3 regions of the Herbaspirillum sp. DW155 genome follow, and region 1 is predicted to be linked to each of the others. Evidence: predicted binding sites of a transcription regulator. Region 1 holds the regulator's gene; each other region holds the start of a gene.

Region 1 (4,211 bases):
GGTGGGCGTATCCAGGGCGCCGGAGAGCTTGAGGCCATCGGCATTGAGGATGGCTTCGATCAGCATGCGGCCCATGCGCCCGGAGGCGCCGGCCACGGCGATATTCAATGCAGTCATGTGAAACTCGGAGTAAACAGGTGCGGAAGGCAGGTCTTATTTGCCGGTGGCCGAGGAGGGCGCGACCGGGGAGGCCGGTTTGATCTCGCTCTCTTCCTTGGGTTTGTCGCCGAAGCTGGCCTTGGCGCCGACCTTGGCGTCGGTGATCAGGGTCAGGTATTCGCTTTCGGTGGGCAGGTTCTGGCCGCCCTCGACGTGATCCAGCAGGTCATCCTTGAAGAACACCGAGACGCGGCTGGTCATGACCTCGCCATTGCCCTTGGCCAGGCGGAAGTCGTAATCCCAGCGGTTGGCGTGGAACATGTCCGACAGCAGCGGCGTGCCCAGCACGAAGCGCACCTGGTCGCGGGTCAGGCCCGGACGCAGCTGCGCCACCATTTCCTTGGAGACGAAGTTGCCTTGCTGGATGTCGATGCGATAGGGTCGCAGGAAGCCGAACAGGCTATCGCTCTTGCCGGTCACTTTCACGCCCGAGGTATCGGTGGGCGCTGCCTGGTCCGGCGCCTTGGTCGAGGAACAGCCGGCCAGCGATACGGCCAGTGCTGCAAGGACGCCAAGGGCGGCGGTGTGATGACGGGACTTCATTCGGGAAAGCATGCGCATAAAGATTTCAACCGGGTTGAGCCATGAGCCTAAAGCGCTATATGATAAGCTAGAACTTACTTCTTAAATAGGCATGAGTGCGTTCCGGGTGTAAAAGGGTGTTCCCCACCGCCCCGCCGGAACGGTCCGCCAGGTCTTCCCAGTGGACCGCCGCGCCTGTTCGAGACCAGTAAACCCGGGAACCCACTCTACCATGCCGAACAATCCATCCGAACTGAAGGCCAGCGGCCTGAAGGCGACCCTGCCGCGCCTGAAGATCCTTGAAATCTTCCAGAACACCTCCGTGCGCCACTTGAGCGCCGAAGACGTCTACAAACAATTGCTTTCCGACAATCTCGACGTGGGCCTGGCCACTGTCTATCGCGTGCTGACCCAGTTCGAGCAGGCCGGACTGCTCCAGCGCAATCACTTCGAGACCGGCAAGGCCGTCTTCGAACTCAACGAAGGCTCGCACCACGATCACCTGGTCTGCCTGGATTGCGGCAAGGTCGAGGAATTCTTCGACGCCGAAATCGAAAAGCGCCAGTTGAAGATTGCCCAGGAGCACGGGTTCGAGATTGCCGACCATGCCCTGGCCCTCTATGGTCATTGCAAGAACTGCAAGAAAGTGAAGAAGTAAGTTTGCGATCGATTGCCTGGTTTTACTTTGGCAAGGCAGTGTGAAGGAAACAGCAAAAAAGCCACGGATTGATCCCGTGGCTTTTTTCGTCCTGCCGGATCAGTGCTGGCTCAATGCGCTGGAGAGCAGCTTGGCGGTGATGTCGACGATGGGGATGACGCGTTCGTAGGCCATGCGGGTCGGCCCGATCACGCCCAGGGTGCCGACGATGCGGCCGTTGACTTCGTAGGGCGCGGTGACGATGCTCATGTCATCCATGGGTACCAGCTGGGATTCGCCGCCGATGAAGATCTGCACCCCGGTGGCCTTGCTGGAGACGTCCAGCAGCTGCAACAGCCCGGTCTTCTGCTCGAACATGTCGAACAGGCGGCGCAGCGAATTCATGTTGGAGGACAGGTCGGTCACCGACAGCAGGTTGCGCTCGCCGGAGATGACCACGTTGTTGTCGGCTTCCTCGTTCATGGCGTCGCTGCCGGCTTCGACCGCAGCTTGCATGAGCGCGGTCATGTCGTCGCGCAGCTGGCGCAGTTCGCCCTGCAGGTGCACGCGCACCTGGTCGAAGGACTGGCCGGCGTAATGCTGGTTGATGTAATTGGCGGCCTGGGTCAACTGACTCGGGGTGTAGTCGACCTCGGTGAGCAGCATGCGGTTCTGCACGTCGCCGCCCTGGTCGACGATGACCAGGAGGATGCGCTTTTCCGACAGCCGCAGGAACTCGATCTGCTGGAACACCGATTCGCGCTTGGGCGTCATCACCACGCCCGCGAACTGTGACAGCGAGGACAGCACCTGGGCTGCATTGGTGATGATCTTCTGGGGCGAACCGCTGTGTTGCAAACGCGCCTGCAGACGGCCTTCGAGGGCGCTTTCGTCGATGGCCTCGACGGTCAGGAGGGTATCGACGAACATGCGATAGCCGCGCGGCGTGGGCACGCGGCCGGCCGAGGTGTGCGGGCTGGCGACGAAGCCCATCTCTTCGAGATCGGCCATGATGTTGCGGATGGTCGCCGGCGACAGTTCCAGGCCCGACAGTTTCGACAGGGCGCGAGAACCCACCGGCTGGCCGTCGGCGATGTACCGTTCGACCAGGGCTTTCAGGAGAGTGCGGGCGCGGTTATCGAGTTGCATGGGACATATTCTAGCGGCATATCAGGCAAATGTGACGCGCACGTCAGCCTGGGCGCGATTTGAGCGAAGGATCAGGCTTGCGTTTGCAGCCAGTCGTGCAGCTCATGCAGGTCGCGGCAGATGGCGTCGGGGTGGATGCCTTCGGGCAGGATGCGGCCGAAACGGTTCATCCACACCGCCCGCAGACCGGCCTGCTGCGCGCCTTGCACGTCCAGTAGCGGATCGTCGCCCACATACACGGTGGCTGCCGGGGCGACCTGCAGTGCATCGCAGGCAGCGTGGAAGATGGCCGGATCAGGTTTGGCGCGGCCGAAGCGGTGGGCGGCAATCGAGACGCCGAAGTGGCCGGCCAGCCCGATGCGTTCCAGATCGGCAAAACCGTTGGAGACCGAGCCCAGGGTCAGCCGCCCCTTCATGCGCAGCAGCGCCGGTTCGACGTCATCGAACAGCGCCACCGTGCTGCGCGCTTCGGAGAACAGCGCCATGGCCGGATCAACCAGCGCCAGGTCCACGTCATGCTCGCGGAAGACCTCGGAGAGCGCCGTGTGGCGCAGCTTCCAGAGATCGATGCGATACATCGGGTCAGTCTGCATCAGGGCCATGCGGCGCTCGCGCAGGCTGGTGATGGTATGGGCCGCTGCCACTGCAGGAGCATGCTCGCGCAGCCAGTCGTAGAGCAGCCCTTCAGCGCGCACCAGCACCGGTTCGATGGCCCAGAGGGTGTCGTCGAGGTCGAACAGCACGGCCTGGATCGGTGCTTGAGCAACTGAGTGCGGCAGGGGGGAGGTGCTTGGTTTCATTACAATGTCATCTCAAATTATGGTCTAATCCGCAGCATGTGGCCCATCAAATTACCCGTTCAGGCAGCTGTACCCAAAACCGTCGCCATCGTCGGCAAGTTCCAGGCCGTCGGCATCGCGCAGATCTTGTCGGACATCGCTGTGTTCCTGGAATCGCACGGCCACACCGTGGTCTTCGAGACCGAGACCGCCGAGAACATCGCCCTGCAAGGCTATGACAGCATGACCCCCGAGCAGATCGGCCAGCATGCGGACGTGGCCATCGTGGTCGGTGGCGATGGCACCATGCTGGGCATCGCGCGCCAGCTGGCGCCTTACAACGTGCCGCTGATCGGCATCAACCAGGGGCGCCTGGGCTTCATCACCGATATCGCGCAAGACCGCATGATACCGGCTCTGGGCGAAATGCTGGAAGGCAAGGTGGAAGCCGAGTCGCGCTCGCTGCTGGAAGCGCGGGTCTACCGCGAAGGCGGCGAGATCTTCCGTGCGCTGGCCTTGAACGACGTGGTGGTGGCGCGCGGTTCCACCTCCGGCATGGTCGAGCTGCGGGTGGAAGTCGATGGCCGCTTCATGTACAACCAGCGCTCCGATGGCCTCATCGTGGCCACCCCCACCGGTTCCACGGCCTATGCGCTGTCGGCGGGCGGGCCCATCCTGCATCCCAGCCTGCATGGCATCGTGATGGTGCCGATCTCGCCGCATTCGCTGTCCAACCGTCCCATCACGCTGTCGGATTCCTGCGAGATCGTCATCCAGGTGGTGGCCGGGCGCGAGGTCAGCGCCAACTTCGACATGCAATCCTTGACCAGCGTGCTGCATGGCGACCGTATCGTGATCCGCCGTTCGGCGCACAAGATCACCTTCCTGCATCCCGAGGGCTGGAGCTATTTCGATACCCTGCGCGAGAAGCTGCACTGGAATGAATACCCGTCGATAGAAGGCCG
Region 2 (4,211 bases), 260 kb from region 1:
ATCCAGCACGCCCAGTTCCACCAGGTCACCGTAGGTGCCGTTGGAAGCGTTGTAGCCGAAGTTGCCCGAACCTTCCAGCACCTTGTTCACCACCACCGACGGCTCGTCGCCGGCGTTGAAGACGATCTGGCGCAGCGGCTCTTCGATGGCGCGCAGCACGATCTTGATACCGGCTTCCTGGTCGGCGTTGTCGCCCTTCAGATCCTTGACGTTGGCGCGAGCGCGCAGCAGGGCAACGCCACCGCCGGGCACGACGCCTTCTTCAACAGCAGCGCGGGTAGCGTGCAGGGCGTCTTCGACGCGGGCCTTCTTTTCCTTCATTTCGACTTCGGTGGCAGCGCCAACCTTGATCAGTGCAACACCGCCGGCCAGCTTGGCCACGCGCTCTTGCAGTTTTTCACGGTCGTAGTCGGAGGTGGCTTCGCCGATCTGGGTGCGGATCATCGCCACGCGCGCTTCGATGCCAGCGGCTTCGCCGTTGCCGTCGATGATGGTGGTGTTTTCCTTGCCGATTTCAACGCGCTTGGCTTGGCCCAGTTCAGCCAGGGTAGCCTTTTCCAGGGTCAGGCCGACTTCTTCGGCGATCACCTGGCCACCGGTCAGGATGGCGATGTCTTCCAGCATGGCCTTGCGGCGGTCGCCGAAGCCAGGAGCCTTGACGGCAGCAGTCTTCAGGATGCCACGGATGTTGTTGACCACCAGGGTAGCCAGGGCTTCGCCTTCGACGTCTTCGGCCACGATCAGCAGCGGACGGCCAGCCTTGGCGACTTGTTCCAGCACCGGCAGCAGGTCACGGATGTTGGAGATCTTCTTGTCGAACAGCAGGATGAAGGGATTGTCCAGAGCGACGATCTGCTTCTCTTGGTTGTTGATGAAGTACGGCGACAGGTAGCCGCGGTCGAATTGCATACCTTCGACGATATCCAGTTCGTTTTCCAGCGACTTGCCGTCTTCCACGGTGATGACGCCTTCCTTGCCGACCTTTTCCATGGCCTTGGCGATGATGTCGCCGATGTCCGCATCGGAGTTGGCCGAGATCGAGCCGACTTGAGCGATTTCCTTGGAGGTGGTGGTGGGCTTGGCCAGGTTCTTCACTTCGCCGACGATGGCGGTGACGGCCTTGTCGATACCGCGCTTCAGGTCGGTCGGGTTGAAGCCGGCGGCGACGTACTTGAAGCCTTCGCGCACGATGGCCTGGGCCAGCACGGTAGCGGTGGTGGTACCGTCACCGGCATTGTCGGAGGTCTTGGAAGCGACTTCCTTGACCAGCTGGGCACCCATGTTTTCCAGCTTGTCCTTCAGTTCGATTTCCTTGGCGACGGAAACGCCGTCCTTGGTCACGGTCGGGGCGCCGAAGCTGCGCTCCAGTACGACGTTGCGGCCCTTCGGACCCAGGGTGACCTTGACTGCGTTGGCCAGGATGTTGACGCCGTTGACGACCTTGGCGCGTGCTTCATCGCCGAAAATAACTTGCTTTGCTGCCATGTTGGATTCTCCAGAAATTCGGTTCAGTTCATGTAGCCGGGCTTGAGCATTAAGCTTCAGGCATGCCGGCTGCTGTCTTGCTGCCGCTGGCCTTCAGGTTTTCTTTCTATATAGAGAAGGAAAAGGAAGGCCCGATGCCGAATTACTTCTCGACGACGGCGAACAGGTCTTCTTCGCGCATGACCAGCAGTTCCTGGCCATCGATCTTCACGGCCTGGCCGGAGTACTTGCCGAACAGAACGCGGTCGCCGACCTTCACGGCCAGTTGGCGGACCTTGCCATCTTCCAGGATCTTGCCGTTGCCGACGGCCAGGACTTCGCCTTGGTCCGGCTTTTCGGTCGCTGCGTCAGGCAGAACGATACCGGAAGCAGTCTTGGTTTCCTGGTCGAGGCGCTTGACGATAACGCGATCGTGCAAAGGGCGAAGATTCATGAGAACTCCTTAATTTTCAATAAGTTAGCATTGATTGCGGCGAAGCCTGCAACGGTTGTCTTCCAAATGCAGCAAACCTCACCGCAAGAAAAAGGGGATTGCGCCCGGCGGGCTGTTAGCACTCTGCCGTGACGAGTGCTAAGTATAGGGATGGGTTGGGGAATTTTCAAGGCGTCAATTGCTGTGCACGATTGTCCAACGCTTGAATTTTTTGCGATGACCTTGCTCATTTTGATTTGCTTTGGGATTAGCTAATGAGCAGGTTTTCAGGGGGGGCAATACAACCGGGCGCCCCTCAGGGCGCCCCGATGTGACGGCACTACATCATCCCGGATAGAGCGCGTGCTCCAGCGCAATGCTGGCCATGCCACGCTGCCAGACCTGCCACAAGCCGGGTGCAGTCGCCTCGCTCGCCAGACCTTCCTTGAGCAGCGCCAGCAGACGTTCGGCACTGTCTGCATCATCGAGCCAGAATTCCTCGATCAGATCGACGCTGGCGGTGCCGCCCGGCGGATTCATCACCCGGTTGCGGACATGGCGCGAGATATACGGCGTGCGCCGGTCCGCCACCACGCGGGCAACCACCTCGGCGAACTGCTCGGCACGCGGTCCGTCCTCCGTGGCGGCTTCCGGGGCCGCAGGCAGGACGAAGAACAGCTTGTGGCGCGCAGTGCGCCGCTGGTCACAAAAGACCAGCTCCTCCTGCACCATGAATTTGCAGACGGTGGACTGCTCCACGAAGTTCTCTTCATCCGGGCGCAGCTTTTCCTGGTAGAAGGGCAGGGCCAGGCCGGCCATCGCCTCGGCGGGGGAGGTGGCCCAGACCTGCGTCACGAAGTCGCGGTCCAGTGCCCAGTCAGACTCCGCAGGCGTGCCCAGGGCATGGGTAGCGTCGATGAAATGGTTCTGCGCATAGCGTTTGGGCGCCTCGGCCGGATGCGCGGCGATGAACTCCAGTACAAGAGGGGCGTGGATGTTGAGCATGTGGTGCTGCATGTCGCGGCGGGTCATGCCGGCTCGGCGTCGGCCGATGATCATCAATTTGATCATGAATGTCTCTTTTCTTTTCTCGTCGTGGTGATGCTGTTTTCATAGGAGGGGGCGGCACCCTGGTGCAGACCCCGCATCACTCCAAGGTCCCCTTTGCTGCAGAACAAATGGATTGTGCTGATGTGAGCTATCCACCCGCGTGATGGCTCTGGCCGTCCTATTCGTGAGATATTCTCAATTTGCGGGAATTTATATGCGAATAATAAGAGGCATTTTCTGCTGCAGTTTGTGGCCGGGTGCAGCTTTCTTCTGTTACATGGCCCTTAATGGTGCATCCCTTCGCATTTCGATTTAAAAAAGTGCATAAAACGTGCGATATCAACGAAGTACCGCGTTGGCACGGAACTGGCTCTCCCAGCCGCACCATTACGGTGTATTCTGCCCGGCGGGGCGGTGTATTGGAGGCACTGCCCCGCCTGGCCTGGCGCTGCGGCCGGGCCGCTTGGCTGCTGTGGCTCCGTCCCTTTTTAAGCGGGGATGGCCGGCGGTAAAGCGCCCGAGTCGGGATGCTCTCAGGCATGGCTCGTTTTTTGCAGTAGCAGAGTCCGCAAGCAAGAACCGGTCAGAAACTGGGAGGCGCTGCGGCGTTGTCCGGTCTTGCCACCGTCCACAAGGGGGGAGCAGGGCCGGTCAGCGTACCTAAAACAAATGGCACAACGCACTGCGTTTTCAATCATTCATTGGAAGTAATAGGAGCAATTCATGCAAAAAATCAAAATGATTCCTGTCGCTACAGCACTGGTGGCAGCGTTCGCATTCGCAGGGGCTGCACAAGCACAAGAAGTCATCAAGATCGGTCACGTCGCTCCCCTGACTGGTCCCAATGCACACATCGGCAAGGACAATGAAAACGGCGCCCGCATGGCCGTGGACGAACTCAATGCCAAGGGCATCACGATCGGCGGCAAGAAGGTGACCTTCCAGCTGGTCGCCCAGGATGACGCCTCCGACCCGAAGCAAGCCACCACCGTGGCACAGGCTCTGGTCGATGCCAAGGTCAAGGGCGTGGTCGGCCACATGAACTCCGGCACCACCATCCCGGCCTCCAAGATCTACTTTGACGCCGGCATCCCGCAAATCTCGCCCTCGGCAACCAACCCCAAGTACACCCAGCAAGGCTTCAACACCGCCTTCCGCGTGGTGGCCAACGATGGCCAGCTCGGTGGCGTCCTGGGTCGCTATGCCGTCAATGAACTCAAGGCCAAGAACGTGGCCGTCATCGACGACCGCACCGCTTACGGTC
Region 3 (4,211 bases), 1.4 Mb from region 1:
GTCAATCCGCTGACCATGTGGCTGACCTTCGCCACCTTCGTCGGTTACGCCATCATCTACACCATCATCCTCAAACCGGCGACCTCGCAGAACATCGTCATCGGCGGCCTGGCAGGCGCCATGCCGCCTGCGCTGGGCTGGGCAGCGATGGCCAATGACGTGCCGATGCAGGCCTGGGTGCTGGTGATGATCATCTTCATCTGGACCCCGCCGCACTTCTGGGCGCTGGCCATGTACCGCCGCGACGACTACGCCAAGTCCGGCCTGCCGATGCTGCCCATCACGCACGGCATGGACGTGACCAAGCTGCACATCCTGATGTACACCATTGCGCTGTTGGCGGTGAGCATGCTGCCGTTCGCCATCGGCATGAGCGGCTTGATCTATCTGGGTACGGCCATCGTGCTGGGCGGGATCTTCTTGTGGTATTCGTGGCAGATCTATCGCCATTACACCGACCTGATCGCGCGCAAGGCTTTTGCGTATTCGATCATCTACCTGTCCATCCTGTTTGCGGTGCTGCTGGTGGACCACTATTTCCTGTTCCGCAGTTTCTGAACACATGAAAAGATTTCTCTCGGCGCTGCTGCTGGCAGGCTGCGCGACACTGCTGGCGGCCTGCGGCCAGTCCAAGCCTGAACTGAAGTTCAACAATACGGATGTCACCGGCCTGGACTATGCCAAGGACTTCGCGCTCACCGACCACAACGGCAAGCCGCGCACCCTGGCCGATTTCAAGGGCAAGGTGGTGGTGATGTTCTTCGGTTATACGCAATGCCCGGACGTGTGTCCGACCACCATGGCCGAGATGTCCAACGTCATGAAGGAACTCGGCCCGGATGCCGACCGGGTGCAGGTGCTCTTCGTCACCGTCGATCCCGAGCGCGATACCCAGGAAGTGCTGGCGCAGTACGTGCCGGCCTTCGACAAGCGCTTCCTCGGTCTGCGCGGCGATCTGCAGCAGACCGAGAAGGTGGCCAAGGAATTCAAGGTGTTCTACCAGAAGGTGCCGGGCAAGCAGCCGGGCAGCTATACGATGGATCACACCGCAGGCAGCTATGTGTTCGACCCGCAGGGACACATCCGCCTCTTCGTCAAGCATGGCCAGGGGCCGCAGACGCTGGCGCACGACATCAAGTTGTTGCTGTCGTGATGGTTTGCGAAAAGAGATAAACGATATAAATCGTTTAGATAAAAAAAGGCGCCCGAGGGCGCCTTTTTTAATTGCTGATGAATCGGAGTGAAGAGGCGATCAGGAATAAGCCTGCAGCGCGGTCTTCATCTTCTTCAATGCCACCGCTTCGATCTGGCGGATACGCTCGGCCGAGACGCCGAACTCGTCTGCCAGTTCATGCAGGGTGGCACCCGAGCCATCGTCATTGGCCAGCCAGCGGGCCTCGACGATGCGGCGCGAGCGGTCATCCAGCTTGGACAGTGCGGCTTCCAGGCCTTCGGACTGCAGGCGGTCGTACTGCTTGGCCTCGATCACGCGGGTCGGTTCCGAATTGTCGGAAGACAGGTAGGCGATGGGCGCGAACTTGTCATCGTCATCATCGGTGGGCGATTCCAGGGCGATATCGCGACCGGACAGACGGGTTTCCATCTCGATCACTTCTTCGCGCTTGACGTCCAGGGTCTTGGCCAGAGCCTCGACCTGGGCCGGCGTCATCGCGTCCAGACCTTCCTTGTGGCTGCGCAGGTTGAAGAACAGCTTGCGCTGGGCCTTGGTGGTAGCGACCTTCACCAGGCGCCAGTTCTTCAGGATGTACTCGTGGATCTCGGCCTTGATCCAGTGCATGGCATAGGACACCAGGCGCACGTTCTGGGCCGGGTCGAAACGCTTGACGGCCTTCATCAGGCCGATGTTGCCTTCTTGGATCAGGTCGGCATGCGGCAGGCCGTAGCCGAGATAGCCGCGGGCAATCGATACCACCAGGCGCAGGTGCGACAGCACCATCTTCTGGGCGGCGCCCAGGTCGTTCTTCTCACGCAGGTCGCGTGCCAGCTTGACCTCTTCTTCCTGGGTCAGCATGGGCAGGCGGTTCACTGCCGAGATATACGCGTCGATATTGCCCAGGCTGCCGGAAAAACCCAGCGCGAGCGCATTGGACTCGGCAGGCATGAGTGCAGTGTGTGCAGACGCAGTTTTCATGGATTCTCCTTGGTTCCTTCACGGAAACAGTATGAAACGGTAGGAAGCGGATGCTTCGGTTGCCGGGGGCAATGTGGTCCAACTTCCCCGGCCCGGCCAATGCGGCCGGACGCTGTTTGGTGCAGTGCTCCCCTAAAACTGGAGCAATTCGAAAACTATTTTAGCACTCGTCACCCGGGAGTGCTAATTGCATGATGGTGAGGCGGTGATAGTCAAGCTCTATTGCTGTTAAGCTAACCATTGCATTAATTCCCCTCCATCTTAGTCGCCTTTGGGCGACAAAAGTTGCAATGGGGGTCAAAAGCGGCTCAGAAACTTGTAACAATTTTTGCAGGGCGAAAGGGCCGGGAAGCGCTGATCACCCGATCCCCTGAGCCAGCCGGCAAAGAGGCGGTAAAACAGGCAAATGAAGCGGGCTTCATGGTGAGGACGGCGGGACGGCCTCTTTATTGTGTCCGGCAACCGGCAGATGAATGTTCTTGCCAAAAAACGATGCCCGCAACAGCGGGCATCGTTTGTGCGGCGGGCTCGGCAGCGCCGGCTGAGATTCAAGCCTTCCTGGCCAACTGCCTGCGCACCGACAGCATCGCCCCGAACAAGCCCAGCAAGCCGCTGATGACCAGCAGCAGGCCGATGGCCATGGCGCTGGGCAGGGCCAGCTGGAATTCCGATGCATAGAGATGAGCAAAATCCAGAATGGCTTCGTTCAGCGGCTGCTGTGCCGCCACTACCAGCCCCAGCGCCACTACCCCGGCGCACAAGCCCAGCAGGGCGCCGGTGTAGTAGAAGGGCCGATAGATGAAGGCATTGGTCGCCCCGAACAGGCGCGACACCTCGATCTCATCGCGCTGCGTCATCACCTGCAGGCGGATGGTGTTGAACACCACCGCCACCACCACCGCCCCCAGCGTGATGCCCAGGAACAGCAGCACCAGCCGCAGGATGCGCAGCAGCGCCGCCAGCCGCTTGACCCATTCGGAATCGATCTGCACCGTGTCCACGCCCGGCTGCTTCTTCAACTGTTGGGCGATGTCATCCACGCGGGTGGCGTTCATGGCGTTTTCCAGGCCGGGCAGGCGCACCACGTAGCTGTCCGGCAGCGGATTGCTGCCCAGCGTGGCGAGCACATCGGCCAGGCCGGTCTTGCTCTTCATCGCCTCAAAAGCCTTCTCGCGCGGGATGAATTCGACCTTGCCGTTGGTCTTGCCGTCCTTGAGGATCTGGCTGATGGTCTTGCCCACCGCCTGGGCCGCCTCGCGGCTGGCGTCGGGCTTCATGAAGATGCTGATCTCGGGCTCCACCGACATCTGGTCCGAGATCGGCCGCACATTTTCCAGCGCCGACAGGCCCGCAAAGGGCAGGGCCAGCGCAATCGAGACCACCAGCACGTTGAGCACGAAGTTGCCCGGCGAGCGCAGCAGGTGGCGCAGCGCATCGGCGATGGCGGCGAAATGCTGTCCGAGCCAGTTCATGGCGATACCTCCACGGGATTGGCCACGCCGTTGTGCCAGCCATCGACGATGCGGCCACGGTCCAGGTAGATGATGCGGTCGGCCCCGGTGAGGAAATTCTCGTCGTGGGTCGAGATCAGGCAGGTCACGCCCACACCGTGGAAGGATTTCAGCGCCGCCAGCACCTTGTTGGCATTGGCGCGGTCCAGGTTGGCAGTCGGTTCGTCGGCCAGGATGATCTGCGGCCGGTTGACGATGGCACGCGCGATGGCCACCCGCTGCTGCTCGCCACCGGACAGCTCCAGCGGCTCGCAGCGGGCCTTGTCCAGCAGGTCCACCTTGTCCAGCGCGGCGCGGGCGCGCTTTTCGGCGTCCTGGCGGGAAGCGCCGGTCACGATCAGCGGCAGCATCACGTTGGCCAGCAGATTGCGGTCCAGCAACAGTTTCTGCTGCTGGAAGATCAGGCCCAGGTTGCGCCGCAGATAGGGCAGGCCGGAAGGCTTGAGCTCCACGATGTCGGTGCCGCTGACGGTGAGCTTGCCCGAGGTAGGCCGCTCGATGGCGGCGATCATCTTCAGCAGAGTCGATTTGCCGGCGCCGGAAGGGCC

Evidence for each region. The regulator HrcA, encoded in region 1, represses chaperone genes, less so after heat shock. The targets are predictions, from matches to a motif close to TTAGCACTCNNNNNNNNNGAGTGCTAA.
Region 2: a site for HrcA is predicted at 2,034-2,060, ahead of groES (co-chaperone GroES). Genes of this name have one in related genera too.
Region 3: a site for HrcA is predicted at 2,313-2,339, ahead of rpoH (RNA polymerase sigma factor RpoH). Genes of this name have one in related genera too.

Annotation. Positions count from the first base shown of each region.
Region 1 is NZ_AP029028.1:645,878-650,088, forward strand. Features, by position in the region: gene dapB (4-hydroxy-tetrahydrodipicolinate reductase) at 1-117, opposite strand, end outside; gene AACH55_RS02950 (outer membrane protein assembly factor BamE) at 154-702, opposite strand; gene fur (ferric iron uptake transcriptional regulator) at 914-1,339, shown strand; gene hrcA (heat-inducible transcriptional repressor HrcA) at 1,439-2,467, opposite strand; gene AACH55_RS02965 (HAD family hydrolase) at 2,539-3,267, opposite strand; gene AACH55_RS02970 (NAD kinase) at 3,304-4,211, shown strand, end outside.
Region 2 is NZ_AP029028.1:908,982-913,192, forward strand. Features, by position in the region: gene groL (chaperonin GroEL) at 1-1,485, opposite strand, end outside; gene groES (co-chaperone GroES) at 1,628-1,918, opposite strand; gene AACH55_RS04105 (EthD domain-containing protein) at 2,243-2,968, opposite strand; gene AACH55_RS04110 (branched-chain amino acid ABC transporter substrate-binding protein) at 3,671-4,211, shown strand, end outside.
Region 3 is NZ_AP029028.1:4,744,049-4,748,259, reverse strand. Features, by position in the region: gene cyoE (heme o synthase) at 1-558, shown strand, start outside; gene AACH55_RS21620 (SCO family protein) at 563-1,153, shown strand; gene rpoH (RNA polymerase sigma factor RpoH) at 1,253-2,152, opposite strand; gene ftsX (permease-like cell division protein FtsX) at 2,701-3,624, opposite strand; gene AACH55_RS21605 (ATP-binding cassette domain-containing protein) at 3,621-4,211, opposite strand, start outside.